3 regions of the Pseudomonas sp. F007 genome follow, and region 1 is predicted to be linked to each of the others. Evidence: predicted binding sites of a transcription regulator. Region 1 holds the regulator's gene; each other region holds the start of a gene.

Region 1 (7,277 bases):
AACTCTCGGCGCTGGCGCCGCGGGTGCCGAACGTCGAGCTCGAAGATGAGCTGCGCAAGACCCAGTCGCGGATCGTCACCGCCCAGGCCGAACTGAGCCTGCGTGGCGAAGGCGAAGCCGGCCCGCATGCCAGTCGCCAACTGTTCGCCGGCTTGCCGCTGACTGCTGCCGAGCCGCTGATCGAGCCGACGCTGTCCGAGCCACCACGCCCGGCACCAGCCCCCGCCCCGGCGGCGAGCATCGATCCACGGGCCTACGACGCCATGCGCTCGGAGCTCAATGGCTTGCGCGAACTGCTGGAAGTGCAACTCGGTTCGCTGGCCTGGAACCAGCTGCAAGGCCGCCATCCGCAGCAGGCCAACCTCTGGCGTCGCCTGCAGCGCATAGGCTTGTCCGGCCCGCTGTCGCGCGACCTGCTGGAGCTGACGACCAGTATTGAAGACCCCCGCCAGGCCTGGCGCATGCTGCTGGCGCACCTGGCGCGGATGATCCAGACCCCTGAGGTCGAGCCGCTGGAAGAGGGCGGGGTGATTGCCATGGTCGGCCCGGCCGGCATGGGCAAGACCACCACCCTGGCCAAGCTGGCGGCGCGCTACGTGCTCAAGTACGGCTCGCAGAACATTGCCCTGGTGAGCATGGACAGCTACCGCATCGGCGCCCAGGAACAACTCAAGACCCTGGGACGGATTCTCAACGTCTCGGTGACCCACCTGGATCCCGGTCAATCGCTGGCCCAGGCCCTAGAGCCGGTGCTGCGCAAGCGCGTGGTGCTGATCGACACCGCCGGCCTGCAGGCCAGCGACCCGGCGCTGCGCATGCAGCTGGAAAGCCTTGCCGGGCGCGGGATCAAATCGAAGAATTATCTGGTCCTGGCCACCACGAGCCAGAAGCAGGTGTTGACCGCCGCCTATCACAGTTACAAGCGCTGCGGGCTGGCTGGCTGCATCCTGACTAAACTGGACGAGACGGCCAACCTGGGCGAAGTGTTGAGCCTGGCAATCAGTCATGAATTGCCGGTCGCCTATCTGACCGATGGACCGCGGATCCCGGACGATCTGCACTTGCCGCGCCGGCACCAATTGGTGAGCCGTGCGGTCAGTGTACAAATGCAGGAAGAACCCAGCGAAGAAGCCATGGCTGATATGTTCGCTGACCTCTACCACAGTCCTGCCCAACGGGTTGGCTGAGGTATTAATGACTAGATTTGTATCTACATCGATGGCCTGCCATGCATTGTTCGCCCGCGAACGCGCAGCCAGTCATGTAGCCCGCGTCTAAGCAAGACAAGGTATAGAAAGCACATGGGCAGCATGCATCCCGTACAGGTGATCGCGGTGACCGGCGGCAAGGGTGGCGTCGGTAAGACTAACGTTTCAGTGAACTTGTCCCTGGCTCTGGCAGAGCTCGGGCGGCGCGTCATGCTGCTGGACGCCGACCTGGGTCTGGCGAACGTCGACGTCCTGCTGGGGCTGACGCCCAAGCGCACCCTGGCCGACGTGATCGAGGGCCGCTGCGAACTGCGCGACGTGTTGCTGCAGGGGCCTGGCGGGATTCGCATCGTGCCGGCCGCTTCCGGCACCCAGAGCATGGTGCACCTGAGCCCGGCGCAGCACGCGGGCCTGATCCAGGCCTTCAGCGACATCGGTGACAACCTCGACGTGCTGGTGATCGACACCGCTGCTGGCATCGGCGAATCGGTGGTCAGCTTCGTCCGCGCGGCTCAGGAAGTGCTGCTGGTGGTCTGCGACGAACCGACCTCGATCACCGATGCCTACGCCCTGATCAAGCTGCTCAACCGTGACTACGGGATGAATCGTTTCCGCGTGCTGGCCAACATGGCGCAGAGCCCGCAGGAGGGACGCAACCTGTTCGCCAAGTTGACCAAGGTCACGGATCGCTTCCTGGATGTCGCCCTACAATACGTCGGTGCGGTGCCGTACGACGAAAGCGTGCGCAAGGCCGTACAGAAGCAGCGCGCGGTGTACGAAGCGTTCCCGCGTTCCAAGTGCGCCCTGGCTTTCCGGGCCATCGCGCAGAAAGTCGATACCTGGCCATTGCCTGCCAATCCGCGCGGGCATCTGGAGTTTTTTGTCGAGCGTCTGGTGCAACAAACCGCGGGTCCGGTGCTATGACCGCGAGCGGTTACAACCTGTACAAGCAGTCGGCGCGTGACGCGCAGTACGAGCTGATCGAGCGTTACGCGCCACTGGTAAAACGTATTGCCTACCACCTGCTGGCGCGTTTGCCGGCCAGCGTTCAGGTCGAGGACCTGATCCAGGCGGGGATGATTGGCCTGCTGGAAGTGTCGACCAAGTACGACGCCAGCAAGGGCGCCAGTTTCGAGACCTATGCCGGGATTCGTATTCGGGGCGCGATGCTCGACGAAGTCCGCAAAGGGGACTGGGCGCCACGCTCGGTCCACCGCAATACCCGTATGGTCAGTGATGCGATTCGCACAATTGAAGCTAAAACCGGACGTGACGCTAAAGATCACGAGGTTGCGGCCGAACTCCAATTGAGTCTCGATGATTACTACGGGATTTTGAATGACACCTTGGGCAGTCGCCTGTTCAGCTTCGACGACCTGTTGCAGGACGGCGAGCATGAAGGGCTGCATGAGGATGGCGCGAGTGCTCATCAAGAGCCGTCGCGCGACCTGGAAGACGAGCGCTTCCAGGCAGCGTTGGCGGACGCGATTGCCAATTTGCCGGAGCGTGAGCGACTGGTGTTGGCGCTGTACTACGACGAAGAGCTGAACCTCAAGGAAATCGGCGAGGTACTGGGGGTCAGCGAGTCGCGGGTCAGCCAGTTACACAGCCAGTGCGCGGCCCGTTTGCGGGGGCGTTTGGGAGAGTGGCGAGCGCGCTGACAGCAGTGTGGGGACACTGCGTACGACAGTGGGGCGGCGACAAGCCGGTCCGCTGCTCATCCGTTGTGCTCCATACCGTGGTCGAGTGCTCTGCCTGATTGATTGAATGGCGTGCCCAGGTGCTGGGCGCGTTTAAGACTGCTTGGAGGTCGAATTGGACAAGAACATGAAAATCCTCATCGTTGATGACTTCTCAACGATGCGGCGGATCATCAAGAACCTGTTGCGTGACCTCGGTTTCACCAACACGGTCGAGGCAGACGACGGCAATACCGCCATTCCTCTGCTCAACAGCGGCAGCATCGACTTTCTGGTCACGGACTGGAACATGCCTGGCATGACCGGCATCGACCTGCTGCGCCACGTGCGCGCCGACGAAAAACTCAAGCACTTGCCGGTGCTGATGGTGACTGCCGAAGCCAAGCGCGAGCAGATCATCGAAGCCGCCCAGGCCGGGGTAAACGGCTATGTGGTCAAGCCGTTCACGGCGCAGGCGTTGAAAGAGAAGATCGAGAAAATCTTCGAACGCATCGGTTGATGATTGGCGCCACGGGGGAGCTATGGAACTACAGGAAACATCACAGGGCGATTTCGAGTCGACCCTGAAAAAACACGCGGTCGAACTGGTCGAAAGCCTTGAGAAAGGCAAGTTCGGCGACGCGGTGCAATTGATCCATGAGCTCAACCAGACCCGTGACCGCGGCCTGTACCAGGAAGTCGGCAAGCTCACCCGTGAGCTGCACAGCGCGATCGTCAATTTCCAGATCGATCCGCACATGCCGCAAGCCGAGGAGGTCTCGCAGATCACCGACGCCACCGAGCGCCTGGGCTATGTGGTCAAGCTGACCGAAGCCGCAGCGAACCGCACCATGGACCTGGTGGAAAACGCCACGCCGCTGGTCAATGGCCTGAGCACCGACGCCCAGGCCCTGAGCGCCGACTGGGGACGTTTCATGCGCCGGGAAATCGGCGCCGAAGAGTTCCGCGAGCTGGCTCGCCGGGTCGACGGTTTCCTGACCCGCAGCGCGACCGAGACCCAGATGGTTTCAAGCAACCTCAACGACATTCTGCTGGCCCAGGATTACCAGGACCTGACCGGTCAGGTGATAAAGCGCGTGACCCAACTGGTCACCGAAGTGGAGAGCAATCTGCTCAAGTTGGTGCTGATGGCCAGCCAGGTCGACCGCTTCGCCGGCATCGAACATGACCGCGCAGCGATCCTTGCCGAAAAAAATCCGCAAAAACATACGGCGCAGGGTGAAGGTCCGCAGATTCATGCCGATAAACGTGAAGACGTGATGTCCGGTCAGGACGATGTCGACGATTTGCTTTCGAGCCTGGGTTTCTAGGTTCAGACCTTTTTTAGGAGCACCCATTCATGAGCTTCGGCGCCGATGAAGAAATCCTTCAGGATTTTCTGGTTGAGGCCGGCGAAATTCTCGAGCAACTGTCCGAGCAACTGGTCGAGCTGGAAAGCCGACCGGATGACGCGGATTTGCTCAATGCCATTTTTCGCGGTTTCCACACTGTAAAAGGAGGCGCCGGCTTCCTCCAGCTCAACGAACTGGTGGAGTGCTGCCACATCGCCGAGAACGTGTTCGACATCCTGCGCAAGGGTGAGCGACGCGTCGACTCGGAGCTGATGGACGTGGTCCTGGAAGCACTGGATGCGGTCAACGGCATGTTCGGCGAAGTGCGTGAGCGCGCGCCGATCACCGCTGCCACCCCTGAGCTGCTGGCCGCCCTGGCGCGCCTGGCGGAACCGCAGTCGGCGGATCAAGTGGCGCCGGTCGCGGCTGAGCCGGTGCCGGCCAGCGATTCGGGTGACATCACCGACAATGAATTCGAACTGCTGCTCGACTCGCTGAACGCGGTCAAGGAGCAGGCCGAAGCAGCCCCTGCGCCGGTCGTGGAAGCGGCCAGCGGCAGCGATGAAATCACCGACGCCGAGTTCGAGTCGCTGCTCGATCAACTGCACGGCAAGGGTCAGTTCGCCGTCGATTCCCTGGTCTCGGCGGCGCAGCCTGCAGAACCGGCACCCGCGGCTGCGGCGGTTGAAAGCAACGAAATTACCGACGACGAATTTGAAGCCCTGCTCGACCAGTTGCACGGCAAGGGCCAGTTTGCAGTTGACGCGCTGGAGTCGGCGATTGCTTCGGTGCCGGCGCCAGTGCAAGCGCAAGCGTCGGCCGTCGGTAGCGATCTGATTTCCGATCACGAGTTCGAATCCCTGCTCGACGAATTGCACGGCAAGGGCAAGTTCTCGCCCGAGGTCGGCACTGCCGAGTCCTCGGTGGCCAGCGCTCCGGTGGCGGCACCTGTGGCCAAGCCGGTCGCGGCCGTCAGCGAAGCCAAGGCGCCGGCGCCGAAGCCGGCACCGGCCCGGGCTGCGGCGCCGGCGCCAGCGGAAAAACCGGCGAGCGAGGCCGAGACCACCGTGCGGGTCGACACCGCGCGCCTCGACGAAATCATGAACATGGTCGGCGAGCTGGTGCTGGTACGTAACCGCCTGGTGCGCCTGGGGCTCAACAGCGGCGACGAGGCCATGTCCAAGGCGGTGTCGAACCTCGACGTGGTTACCGCCGACCTGCAGACCGCGGTGATGAAAACCCGGATGCAGCCGATCAAGAAGGTCTTCGGGCGTTTCCCTCGACTGGTTCGCGACCTCGCGCGTCAGCTCAAGAAAGAGATCAACCTGGAGTTGGTCGGCGAAGACACCGACCTCGACAAGAACCTGGTCGAAGCCCTGGCCGACCCGCTGGTGCACTTGGTGCGCAACGCGGTCGACCACGGCATCGAGTCGCCGGAAGAACGTGAAGCTTCGGGCAAGTCCCGGGGCGGCAAGGTGGTGCTGGCGGCCGAGCAGGAAGGCGACCATATCCTGCTGTCGATTTCCGACGACGGCAAAGGCATGGACCCCAACGTCCTGCGCGCCATCGCGGTGAAACGCGGGGTGATGGACAAGGATGCGGCTGATCGCCTCAGCGACACCGAGTGCTACAACCTGATTTTCGCCCCGGGGTTCTCGACCAAGACCGAGATTTCCGACGTCTCCGGCCGAGGCGTCGGCATGGACGTGGTGAAGACCAAGATCTCCCAGCTCAACGGCTCGATCAACATCTACTCGGCCAAGGGCCAGGGTTCGAAGATCGTCATCAAGGTGCCGTTGACCCTGGCGATCATGCCGACCCTGATGGTCATGCTCGGCAACCAGGCGTTCGCCTTCCCGCTGGTCAACGTCAACGAAATCTTCCACCTCGACCTGTCGCGCACCAACGTGGTCGACGGCCAGGAAGTGGTGATCGTGCGCGACAAGGCGTTGCCGCTGTTTTACCTCAAGCGCTGGCTGGTCAGCTCCGCCGCTCATGAAGAGCAGCGCGAAGGCCATGTTGTGATCCTTTCGGTGGGCACGCAGCGGATCGGCTTTGTCGTCGATCAGTTGGTGGGCCAGGAAGAAGTGGTCATCAAGCCGTTGGGCAAAATGCTCCAGGGAACGCCGGGCATGTCGGGCGCCACCATTACCGGTGACGGTCGCATCGCGTTGATTCTCGATGTTCCGAGCATGCTCAAGCGTTACGCCGCACGGCGGATTTGATTCTGGCATCGCGGGGCAGCCCATGCCCCGCGGCGTCTAATGGAGTGTTTATGGCAGTCAAAGTCCTGGTGGTGGATGATTCCGGTTTTTTCCGCCGCCGCGTCTCGGAAATCCTTTCGGCAGACCCGAATATCCAGGTGGTCGGTACCGCGACCAATGGTAAAGAGGCGATCGATCAGGCGCTGGCCCTCAAGCCCGACGTGATCACCATGGACTACGAGATGCCGATGATGGATGGCATCACCGCAGTGCGGCACATCATGCAGCGCTGCCCGACCCCGGTCTTGATGTTCTCCTCGCTGACTCATGAAGGCGCGCGGGTGACCCTCGATGCGCTGGACGCGGGGGCGGTGGATTTCCTGCCGAAGAATTTCGAAGACATCTCGCGCAACCCGGAGAAGGTCAAGCAACTGCTGTGCGAAAAGGTCCACAGCATTTCCCGCAGTAACCGTCGGATCAGTGCCTATCGGGCACCGAGTGCGCCTGTTGCCGCGCCGGCTCCAGTTCCGACTCCCGCAAGCAGCTTTTCCCACAGCCCGGTCGCGCCACGTCCGACGCCGACGCCTGTTGTCGCACCTGTGCCTAGCCGTGCAGCCGCGCCGAGCCCGGCGTCGCCGGCCCCCAAGCGCAAGGCCTACAAGTTGGTGGCCATTGGCACCTCCACCGGCGGCCCGGTTGCCCTGCAGCGGGTGCTGACCCAACTGCCAGCCAACTTTCCGGCGCCGATCGTGCTGGTCCAGCACATGCCGGCAGCCTTCACCAAGGCGTTCGCCGAACGTCTGGACAAGCTGTGCCGGATCAGCGTCAAGGAAG
Region 2 (7,277 bases), on a different contig from region 1:
TACTGGTATTCATTGGCACTGGTTGGGTACAGTTGGAAGCCCTTCCGATAGGGTAGTTTTCAGTTGGGAAGGCTTTGCCTTGATACAGCCTCGAAGGAAGCCGACAAACGCGGGTGTTTGAAGGTGCCGTTCGATTCCAGTCCAGGCACCAGGCACCGCTTGTTTTCAAATGATCCCGAATGGTTCCGAAGGCCAGGTAAGCCAGATAGCACGCGGTTTATTTGCGTCAGAGAGATCCTTGATGATCCACATCCATCTTCCATTCCCCAGATCAACGAGAACGTCATGACCGACAAGACATTGAGCCAAGAAGCCAGGCACGAAAAAGCACTCAAGCAGTACGCACTGGAAACGCCAGATTTGATTGAAGAGATCAAGGACTTGAGTCCTGACGATCAGAAAGATCAGATCCAGTGGGCGTTCGAGGATGAAGCCGAAGCCCAGGGCTTGCAGCCGTGGGAGCTGACCCTCAAGTACACTTCGACGCCAGAAGAGTTCGAAGCGCAGCGCCTTGTCTTGCACAAGGAAGCGGCAGAAGTGCTGGGCGTCGAGTGGGAAGAGTACTGCGAGATGAACAATCTTGTAGTTTAGATGCAGTTGCGAGCGGCAAGCTTCAAGCTACAAGACGCGGCAAGTCTGCCTTGACTTGCCGCTTGTAGCTTGCAGCTTCTAGCTGTTCTCAAATCGCCAGACGCATCGAAAGATCGACTGCTTTGACATCCTTGGTCATCGCCCCAATCGAGATGTAGTCCACGCCGGTTTCGGCGATCGGCCGCAAGGTGCTTTCGTTGACCCCGCCGCTGGCTTCCAGCTTGGCCTTGCCCGCATTCAGGCGTACGGCTTCGCGCATGTCATCCAGGCTCAGTTCGTCGAGCATGATGATATCGGCGCCTGCAGCCAGAGCTTCCTTGAGCTCCGACAGATTCTCCACTTCGACTTCCACCGGCTTGCCCGGGGCGATCTTGTGCGCGGCGGCGATGGCCTGGGCGATGCCACCGCAGGCGGCGATGTGGTTTTCCTTGATCAGGAACGCGTCATACAGGCCGATGCGATGGTTGTGGCAGCCGCCGCAGGTCACCGCGTATTTCTGCGCCAGGCGCAGTCCCGGCAGGGTCTTGCGGGTGTCGAGCAGTTTGACCTGGGTGTCGGCGACGAAGTCGGCCAGGTATTGCGCGCGGGTGGCCACGCCGGAGAGCAACTGCATGAAGTTCAACGCGCAACGCTCGCCGGTCAGTAGCGAGCGAGCCGGGCCTTCGAGGTGAAACAGCACTTGATTGGGATTGACCCGCTCACCGTCGCGCACCTGCCAATGCACGGCAACGCGGGGATCGAGCTGGCGAAACACCGCATCGACCCACGCGGTACCGCTGATGACCGCGGCGTCACGGGTGATGATGGTGGCCTTGGCCAGGCGCTCGGCGGGGATCAGCTGCGCAGTGATGTCGCCGCTGCCGATGTCTTCCAGCAACGCACGGCGCACGTTGGCTTCGATTTCGGCGGTCAGGTCGGCGAGGCGTAGATTCGGCATAACGTGCTCCACAAACAAAGTGGCCCGATTATAGGGCAAGTGATCGCAACCGGGGGGGCGATCACGGCATACTGAAAGCTGTCAAAGCCGTTGTCGAAGGAACCCGTATGCAGTTGGACCGCGCGAGCGGTTGGTTTGATGGGGTGCAGCACTGCCCGTCACCCAACTTCAATGCCCGCCCCTCAGGTGAAGTTTCCCTGCTGGTGATCCACAACATCAGCCTGCCCCCGGCGCAATTCGCCACGGGCAAGGTGCAGGAATTTTTCCAGAATCGCCTGGATGTCACCGAACATCCCTACTTTGCAGGGATTGCAGACCTGCGCGTGTCGGCGCACTTTCTGATCGAGCGTGACGGTGCCATCACCCAGTTTGTCTCCTGTCTCGAGCGCGCCTGGCACGCCGGTATCTCGCTGTTTGACGGGCGCGAAGGTTGCAATGATTTTTCCCTGGGCATTGAGTTGGAGGGCACCGATGATCTGCCGTTCACCGACGCCCAGTATCGGGCGCTGTCGGCCCTGACCCGGCAGTTGCAGGCTGCGTACAGCGCCATCACCACCGAGCGTATCCAGGGCCACAGCGACATCGCCCCGGGACGCAAGACCGACCCTGGGCCGGCATTCGACTGGGCGCGCTATCGTGCTGCGCTGGAGCAAGGAGAAACACAATGAGTTTTGTGGTGTTGTTGCTGGCTGTATGGATCGAGAAATTCTCGGCGCTGCGCCATCGACTGCAGCGTGATGGCGGCTGGCTACGGGAGCTGGGCAAGTTGGAAAGCAGTCCGCGCCTGGCCAATCGGCCCTGGCTGGTAGTGGTGCTGTTGATTGTGCTGCCGGTGGCCTTGCTCGGCCTGTTGCTGCTGGTGCTGGAACCAGTGGCCTATGGCTTGCTGGCATTGCCCGTGCACTTGTTGGTGGTGATCTACAGCCTGGGGCGTGGCGACCTGCTCGGCGAACTGGGGCCATTTCGGGACGCCTGGCGCCGCGAAGACCTGCAAGCGGCGGCGCATGTCGCCCAGCGTGACCTGAGTATCTGCGCCGACAGTGGCGAACAGCTGCTGCAGCAAGTCCAGAGTCATTTGTTGTGGCAGGCCTACCAGAGCTTTTTCGCGGTGATTTTCTGGTACTTCCTGCTCGGACCGGTGGCGGCCCTGAGCTATCGCTTGCTGGCCCTTGCGGCTGAGCACAGCCAGAATCCTGCGGTCGCCGAGCGCGCGGGCCAGCTCCGGCACGCCTTCGACTGGTTGCCGGTGCGCCTGTTGGCGGCGAGTTTTGCCTTGGTCGGCAACTTCGTCGCGGTCAGCCGGGTCATGCTCCACGAGCTGTTGAACTGGAACATCAGCGCCGCGCAACTGATCGACAAGGCCGGCAAGGTCGCCGGCGAGATACCGCCGCCGGTCACAGGGCCCGAAGGCATCAACAGCCTGGATCAGCTCTGGGAGTTGCTGTTGCGCGCGGCCGTGGTCTGGTACGCCGGCTTTGCCCTGTGGACAGTACTGCTCTGAAGGATTGTTAGCCTCCCGTTGGTCAGCGAGACGGTCCATTCGACGTCTCGCGCCGACCGTTAACCTTAAGTTACAAAAACTCCCGCCGATTTAAGTTATACAGAAGCAGCGCGCCGTAGTGGCTATCTGCCGTGTCTGCGCGCCTGCTCATAAAAATAAGAAACGAAAGGGGGACTTCTTGTGAAGAGTTTGCTCTATCCCGCCGTGGCCCTGATGAATCGCCTGAGCTTCGGCATGAAGTTCAGCCTGATCAGTGTGCTGTTCCTGGTACCCATGCTGGTCACCAACTTCTATCTGGTGCGCGACTCCTATCGTGAATTCCACGGTACCCGGGTAGAGCTGCAGAGTCTCGACCTGCTCGGCAGCGGCCTGGCCCTGCGCCACGACCTGGAAACCTTGAACAATCTGGTGCAGATCAACACCACCCTGGGCCAGTCCGGCAAGGCCGGGGCGATCGAAGCGACCATCCGCACCCTTGAGCAGAAAATCCTCGAACGTCTGCAAAATCTGTCAGCGATGAGCAGCGATCCGGAGCAGGTCCGCGTCTTCGAGAGCAAGCGCGACGAAATGCTCGCCGCGTTCAAGGCGCAACAGGCGGAGACTTCCCTGCAAAGCAAAAGCGCGCTGATCGGCAAGCTGCTGGGCAATGCACAAATCTTCGGGCAATTGATCGCCAGCCAGGCCGGCCTCAGTCGAGACAATCAAAGTGATATTCGCCAACTCAGTGAGCTGCTGACCACGGTCACCCCGCGTATCACCCAGATCATCGGCGATGGCCGCGCCATGGGCGCGTACTCCCTGGGCCAGGGCTTCCTCAATTCGGCCTCCTCGACGCGCTTCGATGAATTGCTGGCGCAGATGGAGAAGCTCCAGGCCGAGTATGGGCTCAAGGTTCAGGACGCATTGGGTGCCAGCACTGCCGCACGCCAGGCTCTGGAGTCGGTGGCCAATGCCAGCCAGGCCACCCTCAAGCAAGCCAGCGAGCTGTTTGAAGAGCAGGTGGTGATGGCTGACACCCTCGATGCGCCCTGGCAGGGGTTCTACGACCAGGCCACCGGCCTGATGGACAAGACCTACCAGCTCAACGAGGCGACGCTGCAGTTTCTTGCCGTGCAACTGCAGCAGCGCCTGGAGCAGAACCGCACGCATATGGTCCTGCAGGCGGTAGCGTTGTCTGTGGTGTTCGTGCTGATTTTCTACCTGTATGGCGGTTTCTACGCCTCCACCCGCACCACCCTCAAACGCCTGGGTGGGGTGATGGACAAGGTGGCGGGCGGTGATATGACGGTGACCTTCAACGCTCACAGTCGCGATGAACTGGGGGAGTTGGGCAATGTGTTCAATGGCACCGTGGCGAAGATTCATGACCTGATCGAGCTGGTGGGCAAAACCGTCAACGAGGTCGAGCGTCAGGCCGGACAAGTGCAGAGTGTGTCGGCCCAGAGTAACCAGGCGGTGGCCGGCCAGCGCTCGCAGATTGAACAGGTGGCCACGGCCATGAACCAGATGTCGGCTACCGCTCAGGAGGTCGCGCGCAGTGCTGCAGCCGCAGTGAGCAGTGCGCAGAGCGTCAATGATGAAACCATCAGCGGTCGCGGCCTGGTTGAGTCCCAGCAAGGCAGCATCGCCCAACTGGCCCAGGAAATCGACGCCTCGGTGCTGGTGATCAATCAACTGGCCAGCGACAGCCAGTCCATCAGCCGCGTGCTGGAGGTGATCAAGAGCATTGCCGAGCAGACCAACCTGCTCGCCCTCAACGCGGCCATCGAGGCGGCGCGGGCCGGTGAGCAGGGTCGCGGTTTTGCGGTGGTGGCCGATGAGGTGCGGACCCTGGCCAAGCGCACCCAGCAGTCGACCGAAGAAATCGAGCAAATGATCGGCAAATTGCACGGTGGCGTAGGCGCGGCGGTGAAAGCCATGGGCATCAGTCATCAGATGGCCAGTGGCACGGTTGGGCAGTCGGAAAAAGTCCAGAAAGCCCTGGAAAACATCCTCGGCGCGGTGGGCATGATCGTCGATCAGAACCAGCAAATTGCCGCCGCCGTCGAGCAGCAGACTGCCGTCGCCCATGACATCGACCAGAACATCGTCGAGATCAATCACGCCGGTGAGCGTACTGCCGAAGGTGCGCACCAGACCGAAGATGCCAGCCGCGCCTTATCGGCCCAGGTAGTGCAATTGAAGCAGTTGATTAGTGCATTTCGGGTATGAACCCATGAAGCGTCTGTAGTACAAGTTACTTGTACGAGTAGTCCCGATCCTGTTTTGCGGCAGGATCGGGATTGTTGTCTTCAATAAAAGGGTGTTCACCGCTCTACTTGCGCTGACAAAACCATAAGCCTATGAAGGACACGGCCATGACAGCTGCATCTCTGGGTATCAAGGGGCGTTGCGCTCACTGCCAGTCCACCCTGGAACTCAAGCCGTGGGAACTCAATGCCATGGCCATCAATGAGAGCTTCACTTGCAGTCACTGCCGGAAAGCCCTGCGCCTCAGTTGTCCGACCCAGATCAAGCGACTCAGGGGCCTCGACTCATTGGCAATGCTGCGGGCAAGCTTGCGGGTGATGATCGCCACGGCGCTATTGGTGGCGCTGGTCATGGAGTGGATCGGACTGCTGACGGTGATCGAGCAACTGAATTTTTCGCTGATCGCGGTGTTCATCTACTTTGTGGTCATGCTCATTGCCCGGCGGCGCCAGCACCTGACCTTGATCCTGCAAGCCGCCAAGGCTCACACCGACACCTCTACCAGTTGAATAACTGACAGGCGTTGACGGTACTGGTGGCGGCCAGCTGCTGCGGGCTGATACCGATGATTGCGGCCAGGGCGGCGCAAATCGCCGGCAGGTGGGCAGGGCTGTTGCGTTGCCCGGGGTACATGGCCGGCGCCATGTCCGGTGAATCGGTTTCCAGCACCACCGCGTCCAGCGGCAAATTGGCGATCACCTTGTGCATGCGCAAGGCTTGCGGCCAGGTGGCAGCACCGCCCAGGCCCAGTTTGAAGCCGAGCTTGATGTACTCCAGCGCTTCCTCCCGGCTGCCGGCGAAGGCGTGGATGATCCCACCGCGTTGCAGCTTGAAGCGTTTCAAGGTGGCAATGACCTGAGCATGACTGCGCCGTACGTGCAGCAGCGCCGGTAGCTGGAAATCGCTGGCCAGTTGCAGTTGCGCTTCGAACAGCGGTTGCTGGCGCTGGCGATCCAGGGTTGGCAGGTAGTAATCGAGGCCGAACTCTCCCACCGCGCACAGCTGCCGATGACCGGCCAGGCGGCTTAACCAGTCCGCCAACTGCGTGAGGTCGTCGGGCTGGTGTTCGTCGAGATAGACCGGGTGCAGGCCGAAGGCGGCGTGCAGGTCCGGATCACTTTGCACCAGCTCCCACACCCGCTGCCAATTGCGCTGATAAACCCCCAGCACCACCATGCGCCGCACCCCCAGGGCGCGGCTTTGGGCGAGCAGCGCGGGGCGGTCTTCATCGAAATCGGCGAAATCCAGATGGGTGTGGCTGTCGATCAGCTCCACGGCTCAGTCCTGGTGAATGCGCTGCTTGAACGTCCGGCCGATGGCTTGCACACCCGGCTGGTAATGATCTTCTTCGACCGCGGCGAGGGCCAGTTGCAGGGCCTTGTCGGCGATCAGTTGATGCTGTTGCGCCATGGCGTTGACCGGCAGCGGCAGGAAGTCCAGCAATTGCGTATCACCGAAGGTACCCAGGCGCAGCGGGCGGTTTTTCAGCGGGTAATCGTGCAACGCATCGAACACCCCCTGCAGCAGCACGTAGGACGTGGTCACCAGCGCATCCGGCAAATGCCCGAGGCGTTGCAGCAGCTCTTCCATCATCTGGCGGCCGCCTTCACGGCTGAACGACTCGCCATGTTCGACCAGCACCTGGCCCTTGAAGTCGACCAGTGCCTGCTGGAAGCCGGCGGCGCGGTCCTGGCTGATGCTCAGTTCGGGGCGCGCGCCCAGCAGTACAATCTGCCGCGGTTCGGGTTGCAACAGGCTGCGTGTGAGTTGCAGGCTGGCTTCACGGTCGTCGCTGATCACCGAGCAGAAATGCTCGGGTTCCATGACCCGGTCGATGGCAATGATCGGCAAGCCCTTGGCCTGCAGCTGGCGATAGCTGTCGTCGCTGGCCGGCAGGCAACTGGCGACGAACAAGGCATCGCAGCGCCGGGCGCGGAACAGCTTGAGCAACTGGCGCTCGCTGTCCGGGGCGTCATCGGAGCTGGCGATCAGCAATTG
Region 3 (7,277 bases), on a different contig from region 1:
GCCGTGCCGAAGAAGATAAAGGTCGAACCCACGATTCGATTCAGCCACCGGGAAAACACCGGGCGGGTCAGCACGCCTTTGGCGCGGGAGGCGAGTTGCGCATAGAGGCTCAGGGAGAGCAGCGACAGCGTCATGAAGATCAGGGTCAGCACCAGGAACTGCGGCAACAGGGCCGCGCTCTGGTCGATGAACTGGGGAAACAGCGCGGTAAAGAAAATCGTCGCCTTGGGATTGGTCGCGGCGGTGAGGAACGCCGACTTGAACAGCTTGAAGCGCGAAGGCGCCTGGCTGCTTGAACCACCCTCGATGGGCTCGCTGATCAGCGGGGTCTTTTTCAGCAGCTGTTTGGCGCCGAGATAGAACAGATAACCGGCACCGGCGATTTTCACCGCGTTGAAGATCAGCTCGGAACTGGCGATCAAGGCGCCCAGGCCAAGCATCGCGGCGGCGGACATGCAGAACAGTCCGCTGATATTGCCCAGGGACGACCAGAGGGTGGATTTAGTGCCGTAGGCCAGGCTGTTGTGCAGCGCCATCAACGTGGCGGGGCCGGGGCTGGCCACGGAAACTGCAGCGACCAGGGTGTAGGCAAGGATCGAGTGAACTTCCATTTTCTGAACTCGTAGGACGGGAGAGCGTTGATTTTACGTGCAAATGTCCGACTGACAACGGCTAATTGCAGGTCAGATTGACCGCCTTGGCCGCGCGCTGCAGTTCCAGCTTGATGTCGACCGGAATCTTCTGCTTGACCAGGCGCTGCTCGAGGAACACCTGCTCACCGCGGGTATCCACCTCGGCGTCCAGTGCCGCGACCTGGGACTCGATGGCGGCCGCGTGGGCGTCGATCACCGCATTGACCTCTGCCTCGCTATGGGCACTGTCCAGCGCCTTGATCAACGCCGCCACCTTGGCCTCCTCTTCCCGGGTGTAGCCGTCGATCGACAAGCCTGCCGCCATCGCCCGCGCGCGAATTTCCACGCCCTTGAGCGCCTGGCGAGCGTCGTTGCACAGCGTATCGTGACGCGGGGGAGCCACCACGATCCACTGCAGCAGGGCAAAGCCCAGCGTGCCGATCGACAGCAAGCTGATACCCACGATCAATCTGCGCGTCATGGTCGCGACCTCGAACCGCCGGGGAGTAAAAGCGCGAATGGCATCGCATCGACTCTTGTTGCCGAAATCCAAGCGTAGCATCGGATCGGCCCGGCCTTGTTCGCCTCCCGTCAGTGACAAGAGGCGCCAGGCCCGGCAAACGTGACCCACGCTCGCAGGCGCAGCGCCGGTCACGGGTGGAAGGTGCGGCCCAGTGCGTCCAGGCGCGTGGCGATGGGCGGCAGGCGCTGGCTGCTCTGCGACAGTGTGCCGATATCCTGCGCGGTGCTCCTTGCGATGTTCTGCACCGACTGCAACCGGCCGACGATTTCCTCGTTGGCCGTGGCTTGTTCACGGGTGGTGGAGACAATGCGCCCGTTGAGCGCGTCGATGTGGCCGATATCGACGCCCACCGCCTGGAGCATCTCGGCCGCCTGACGGCTGTCCTCGACACAGCGCTCGACGCCGGCATGGCTGTCGTGCATGGCGTCCACCGCCTGGCGACTGCCTTGCTGCAACGCTTCGATGATCGCGCGGATTTCCCGGGTCGAGAGCGCCGTGCGTTGCGCCAGACTGCGAACCTCATCGGCGACCACGGCGAAGCCGCGACCTTGATCACCCGCACGGGCGGCCTCGATGGCGGCATTCAGCGCCAACAGGTTGGTTTGCTCGGCAATGCTGCTGATCACTTCCAGTACTGAGCCGATCTGTTGCGCCTGACCTGCCAACGTATCCATGGTCGCGCTGGTGCCGCGGATCGACGCGGCCAATTGGCCGATTTCCTGCTGGGCGCGATTGACACTGGCCTGGCCCCGACTGATTTGCGTGCTGGCCTGGCCGGCATGCACCACGGCCTGTTGCACCTGTACCGCGATATGCCCCATGGCGTCACCCATGCGCTGCATGGAGGTCTCCATCCGCGATATTTCTGTCAATTGGTGTCTGGCGCCTGTTTCCAGGGTGCTGCTGGCCCGGGCCAGCTCATGGCCCAATTCCCCCAGCCCTTGGGAGTCGCGGGTGACCCCGTCGATCAGTTGGGTGATCTGGCTGAGGAACAGGTCGAAACGCTCTGCCAGCGAGACATGGACGCGGCTGGCCTGAGCGTTGTCGGCCGTACCCGAAAACTGCGTGGTGGTGGCGAGCATGCGGTCGAGCATCTCTTGTGCTTCGACTGCTTCAGCCTGGCTATGAACGGCGAGATAGAGCAAGGCGACGGTTTCCATCACTACATAGAAGGCATGCACGAAGACCATGCTCCAGCCGCCGTGATGCTCCATCACAAACACCGCAAACCCCTGATGCTGAAGGATATGGAACAGCACGTGATGGGCGGCGATGGTGGCGGCGGCAATCAGGATCGGCAGCCAGTCGCGATAAAAGGTGAGGACCGCGAGCAAGGCGAAAATGCCGAAGTGCGCTTCGATCAATCCCTGGGCCTGGTTGATGTGCAGGGCGGCCATGACCATGAGGCCCACCGCCAGGGCACAACGCATCACGCGTCTGCCGCCGATGGCGCGGTAGAGCAGGGTCAACAACAGGCTGGTGCCGCCACCGATCCAAAGGGCCTGGCCAAGTGTGTCATGCCAGAACCCAAGGCCCAGGGCGAAGATAAACATCAACCAGGTCAGGCCCAGCATGATCCGGTCGGCCTTGCGGTAGTGCTCGAAAAAACGCGGAGGTTGGACCATTCACTCTTACTCCATTGATTGAGTCAGAACCAAACAGACAACAGGTACCACGTGAAATAGACGGCTGCGGTGGGGCGAACGAACGCTGCAGGCATTGGGGAAAACGCCCGGTCTGGAATCGATTATCGGCAAGCAGTGGGGGCGCTTTAGTCGCTGTTCAGCGCCAGTCCGGTGTTTGGCCGATTAACCCGGCAGTTACTTTCAGATCAGCAGATCGACGGTCTGCAACATCCGCCGATACGGCGACTGGGCGTGGCCCATTTCGAAATGAATGGTCTCCACCAGGCACTCGAGGAAGCGCTCGGCCGCCGGGCGCAACGGCTGGCCGCTGCGGCTGATGGCGCCGACCGCGGCGCTGCCGATCGGCTCGCGCAAGGGCAGGGCGGTGAGGCCTTCGCGCTGGGCACAGAACTCCACCAGGGGCCAGGGAAAGACGCTGAGCATGTCGGTGTCGCGCAGCAGGCTCAAGGTGATCGACAGCGAATGGGCGAAATGCACGTGGCCCTGGGTGGAAATCGTGCTGTCCTGCTGCGAGGTCATGATCCAGTCCGCTGCCGCCAGTTGCGCCATGCTGCGGCTGTCGGCCAGCGGGTGTTGCTGGCGGGCGACCACCGCGCAGTCGGCGGTAAACAGCGGCAGGTAGGTCAGGTCGCTGCTGGAAAAACGCGTATCCAGGCGGCCGATGAACAGGTCGACGCTGGCATCGCGGACCATCGGGCAGGCCACCGACGACAGGCCTTCATACAGCTCCAGTTGCACCTGCGGGAACAACTGGCGAAAGCGCACGATCGCCTTGGGCATCAGGGTCATTGCCAGCCAGGGCGTCACCGAAACCGCCAGGCGCCCCACCAACTCGCCGCTGCTGTCGGCCAACACCTGGCGCGCGCTGACCATCTGCGCCACCAGCAGGCGCGCCTGGATCAACAGCTTCTTGCCCAGCTCGGTGAAGGCGATTCCCGAGGTATTGCGGATCAGCAGCTGGGTCGCGGTGTCGGCCTCCAGCTTCTGCAAGGCCTTGGTCACGGCGGCCGGCGAGGTGTCCAGGCGTTTTGCCGCGCCGCGGATACTGCCGGCGTCCGCCACCGCCACAAGTGCATTGAGTTGATAAAACTTCATGCTTGCTCCCGCTGTTAACCCTGGGTTGCCCTGTTGACTTTCAATTGCCTGTTGGGCGATGCCCGCGCGCTTTAAGCTCGAGCCCACACCGACCTGGCCTGCAACCCCGAATGGGGCTGCCGGACCGTAGCAGAAAACGCCCTGGCACTTTGCGCAAAAGTTGCCTGGCGTTCAACAAGGATCGAGCCAGCCATGCCCCAGACCCTCCCGTTGTTGCAAGAGATCGAGCAGGAAATGCGCGAACTGCGCCAGCAGATCCACGCCCACCCCGAGTTGGGGTATCAGGAGGTCGAAACCAGCGCCCTGGTGGCCGAGCGCCTGACCCGCTGGGGTTACCAGGTGACCCGGGGGCTGGCGGAGACCGGCGTGATCGGCACCTTGAAGAAAGGCACCAGCTCCCGGGTGATCGGCATTCGCGCCGACATGGACGCGCTGCCGATCCTCGAGAAGACCGGCTTGCCCTACGCCAGCAAGATCCCCGGGAAGATGCACGCCTGCGGGCATGACGGGCACACCACGATGCTGCTGGCGGCGGCCTATGCCCTGGCCCACGACCACCCGTTCGATGGCACCGTGCACCTGATTTTCCAGCCGGCCGAAGAAGGCCTGGCCGGTGCCCGGCGGATGATCGAGGAGGGCGTGCTGCAGCAGTTTCCCTGCGACGCGGTGTTTGCCGCGCACAACATGCCGGGCTACCCGGTGGGCACGCTGGGCTTTCGTGCGGGGCCGTTCATGGCGTCTGCCGACCAGGTCACGGTGACCATCCATGGCGTCGGCGGCCACGGTGCCATGCCGCACCTGACGGTCGACCCGGTGGTGGTCTGCGCCAGCATCATCATGGCCTTGCAGACCATCGTCTCGCGCAACGTCTCGCCCCAGGACATGAGCGTGATCACCGTCGGCTCGATCAACGCCGGCAAAGCCTCCAACGTGATCCCCGACAGTGCGCAGATGCTGATCTCGGTGCGTGCCCTGAACAACACGGTGCGCGACCGCCTGGAAAGCCAGATCAAGCAGTTGATCCATGCCCAGGCCCAGGCATTCGGCGCCACTGCCGAGATCCACTACAGTGCCGACTACCCGCTGCTGATCAATGACGCCGAGATGACCCGTTTTGCCAGCCAGGTCGCCACCGATTGGCTGGGTGAGGACGAGGTGTTGAACGATATCGTGCCGTTCAACGGCAGTGAGGATTTCGCCTATTTCCTGCAGAAATGCCGCGGTTGCTACCTGATCATCGGCAATGGCGATGGCGAGAAAAGCTGCATGGCCCATGACCCGCGCTACGACTTCAACGACGACATCCTGATTCGCGGCGCTGGCTTCTGGGTCAAGCTGACCGAAGCCTTCCTGGCGCTGAACCCTTGAATAACGACCCGAAAACCGTGAATAACCCATAACAATGAGGTCATCATGCAGCTATCCAGACGTTCCCTTCGCGCCCTGTTGCTGGGGCTGATCATCACGCCGCTGGCCCAGGCACAGCCGGTGATCAAGTTCGGTGTCGACCCCAGCTACCCGCCGTTCGAGCAGAAACAGCCGGACGGCTCGCTGAGCGGTTTCGACATCGACCTGGGCAATGCGCTGTGCGCCGAACTGCAGGTCAAGTGCATCTGGGTCGAGCAGAATTTCGACGGCATGGTCCCGGCCCTCAAGGCGCGCAAGTTCGACGCCATCCTCTCGGCCTTCAGCGCCACCGCAGTGCGCCGCCAGCAGGTGGATTTCAGCGACAAGATCTACACCGCGCCCTCATCCCTGGTGGCGAAAAAGGACAGCGGCCTGCTGCCCACCGCCGAATCGCTGGCCGGCAAATCGGTGGGCGTGGTGCAAGGCACCCTGCATGAGAGCTTCGCCCGGGCGCAGTGGGGCAACAAAGGCGTGAACATTCACACCTACCAGACCCAGGACCAGGTGTTCTCCGACCTGATCAATGGCCGTCTCGATGCCAGCTTCCAGGCTTCCGTACAGGCCGATGCCGGCTTGCTGCAAACACCCCAGGGCCAGGGCTTCGCCTTCGCCGGCGAGCCGATCACCGACAAGAGCATCATCGGCGACGGCGTGGCCATCGGCATTCGCAAGAACGAACCGCAGTTGAAGGAGCAACTGAATACCGCCCTGGCGAACATCCGTCAGTCCGGCGAATACGATCAGATCGCCAAGAAGTATTTCAACTTCGACATCTATGGAGAGTGACATGAGCCGACTCGACGACCCTGGCTTCGCCTGCCCGATCGATGACGAGGCGGTGCGCGCCTTCCAGACCCACGGCGCCGTGTGCATCCGCAATGCCTTCAGCCCGGAGCAGATCAACCTCCTGACCCGAGGGATCGAAAGCAACCTGGCCAGCCCCAGCCCGCGCGCGAAGGTGGCGAGCAGCGCCAGCGATCCGGGCTGGTTCTTTGAGGACTTCTGCAACTGGCAGGAGAACCCTGATTATCGCGATTTCATCTTCAACTCGGCGCTGGCGCCGATCGCCGCGGCCCTGCTGGGCAGTCGCCAGGTGCGTCTGCACCATGACCACCTGCTGGTCAAGGAGCCGAACACCCGCCAGCGCACGCCCTGGCACCAGGATCAGCCGTACTACAACATCAGCGGCTCGGACACCGTCAGCTTCTGGATCCCGGTGGACCCGGTGCCCCGGGCCTCGACCCTGGAATTCATCGGCGGCTCGCACAAGGGGCCGTGGTTGATGCCGCGCTCGTTCCTCGACAGCCAGGCCAAATGGTTTGCCGAGGGCACGCTGGGGGAGTTGCCGGACATTGAAAATCACCGCGAGGATTTTCCGATCCTCGGCTGGGAATTGGCACCGGGGGACATGGTGTGCTTCAACATGCTGACCTTGCACGCTTCGTCGGGAGTCGGCGGGCAACACCGTCGCCGGGCGTTTTCGGTGCGGGTGATCGGCGACGACGTACGCCACGCGCCACGGCCCTGGACCACCTCGCCGGAGTTCCCGGGGTTGCGCGAAGCGCTGGCGGCGGACGTGCCCCTGGAGCATCCATTGTTCCCGACCCTGTGGCAGCAGGAAAACCAGCGATAAGGCAATTTGCTGGCCCCCAGCCCCGAAACATCTCGTCAAAATCGCCGCAATTCAGGCGGTTAGACGGAACTAGTAATGCGAAATGTAATGAGTGCGCTGATCCCGTTTGCCTTGGCTGGCGTCGCCGTTTGCGCCGAGGCCAAGGAACTGCCGGCCAATGACCGCTATGTCTGCAGTTGGGGCGCAGGCACAGCGGCCCGGGCGCAGGAGCTGAAATTGTCGGGGGTGTCTCTGTATGCGGCGCGGCAGAAGATCCAGGCCTACAAGTTCAACAAGCCGTGGATGCGCATGATGGCGTTAGGCATTACCGAGCAGACTTATGACAGTAAATCGCGGATGAA

What was found. Region 1 encodes FliA, which starts transcription of late flagellar genes. Its sites were predicted from a motif close to CTAAAGTTTNNNNNNNNNNNGCCGNTAA; they were not measured.
Region 2: a site for FliA is predicted at 3,094-3,121, ahead of ACZYR5_RS27905 (methyl-accepting chemotaxis protein). Genes of this name have one in related genera too.
Region 3: a site for FliA is predicted at 2,903-2,930, ahead of ACZYR5_RS14640 (methyl-accepting chemotaxis protein). Genes of this name have one in related genera too.

The regions. Positions count from the first base shown of each region.
Region 1 covers NZ_JBVATA010000007.1:205,699-212,975, forward strand. The annotation lists gene flhF (flagellar biosynthesis GTPase FlhF) at 1-1,187, shown strand, start outside; gene fleN (flagellar synthesis regulator FleN) at 1,302-2,132, shown strand; gene fliA (RNA polymerase sigma factor FliA) at 2,129-2,869, shown strand; gene ACZYR5_RS18805 (chemotaxis response regulator CheY) at 3,036-3,407, shown strand; gene ACZYR5_RS18810 (protein phosphatase CheZ) at 3,430-4,218, shown strand; gene ACZYR5_RS18815 (chemotaxis protein CheA) at 4,248-6,464, shown strand; gene ACZYR5_RS18820 (protein-glutamate methylesterase/protein-glutamine glutaminase) at 6,515-7,277, shown strand, end outside.
Region 2 covers NZ_JBVATA010000013.1:23,939-31,215, reverse strand. The annotation lists gene ACZYR5_RS27925 (DUF6388 family protein) at 286-591, shown strand; gene nadC (carboxylating nicotinate-nucleotide diphosphorylase) at 680-1,528, opposite strand; gene ampD (1,6-anhydro-N-acetylmuramyl-L-alanine amidase AmpD) at 1,636-2,196, shown strand; gene ampE (regulatory signaling modulator protein AmpE) at 2,193-3,029, shown strand; gene ACZYR5_RS27905 (methyl-accepting chemotaxis protein) at 3,210-5,240, shown strand; gene ACZYR5_RS27900 (hypothetical protein) at 5,387-5,788, shown strand; gene ACZYR5_RS27895 (TatD family hydrolase) at 5,778-6,554, opposite strand; gene cra (catabolite repressor/activator) at 6,558-7,277, opposite strand, start outside.
Region 3 covers NZ_JBVATA010000005.1:401,303-408,579, reverse strand. The annotation lists gene ACZYR5_RS14650 (LysE family translocator) at 1-611, opposite strand, end outside; gene ACZYR5_RS14645 (hypothetical protein) at 673-1,113, opposite strand; gene ACZYR5_RS14640 (methyl-accepting chemotaxis protein) at 1,284-2,780, opposite strand; gene ACZYR5_RS14635 (LysR family transcriptional regulator) at 2,982-3,896, opposite strand; gene ACZYR5_RS14630 (M20 aminoacylase family protein) at 4,089-5,264, shown strand; gene ACZYR5_RS14625 (ABC transporter substrate-binding protein) at 5,310-6,089, shown strand; gene ACZYR5_RS14620 (phytanoyl-CoA dioxygenase family protein) at 6,091-6,936, shown strand; gene ACZYR5_RS14615 (hypothetical protein) at 7,012-7,277, shown strand, end outside.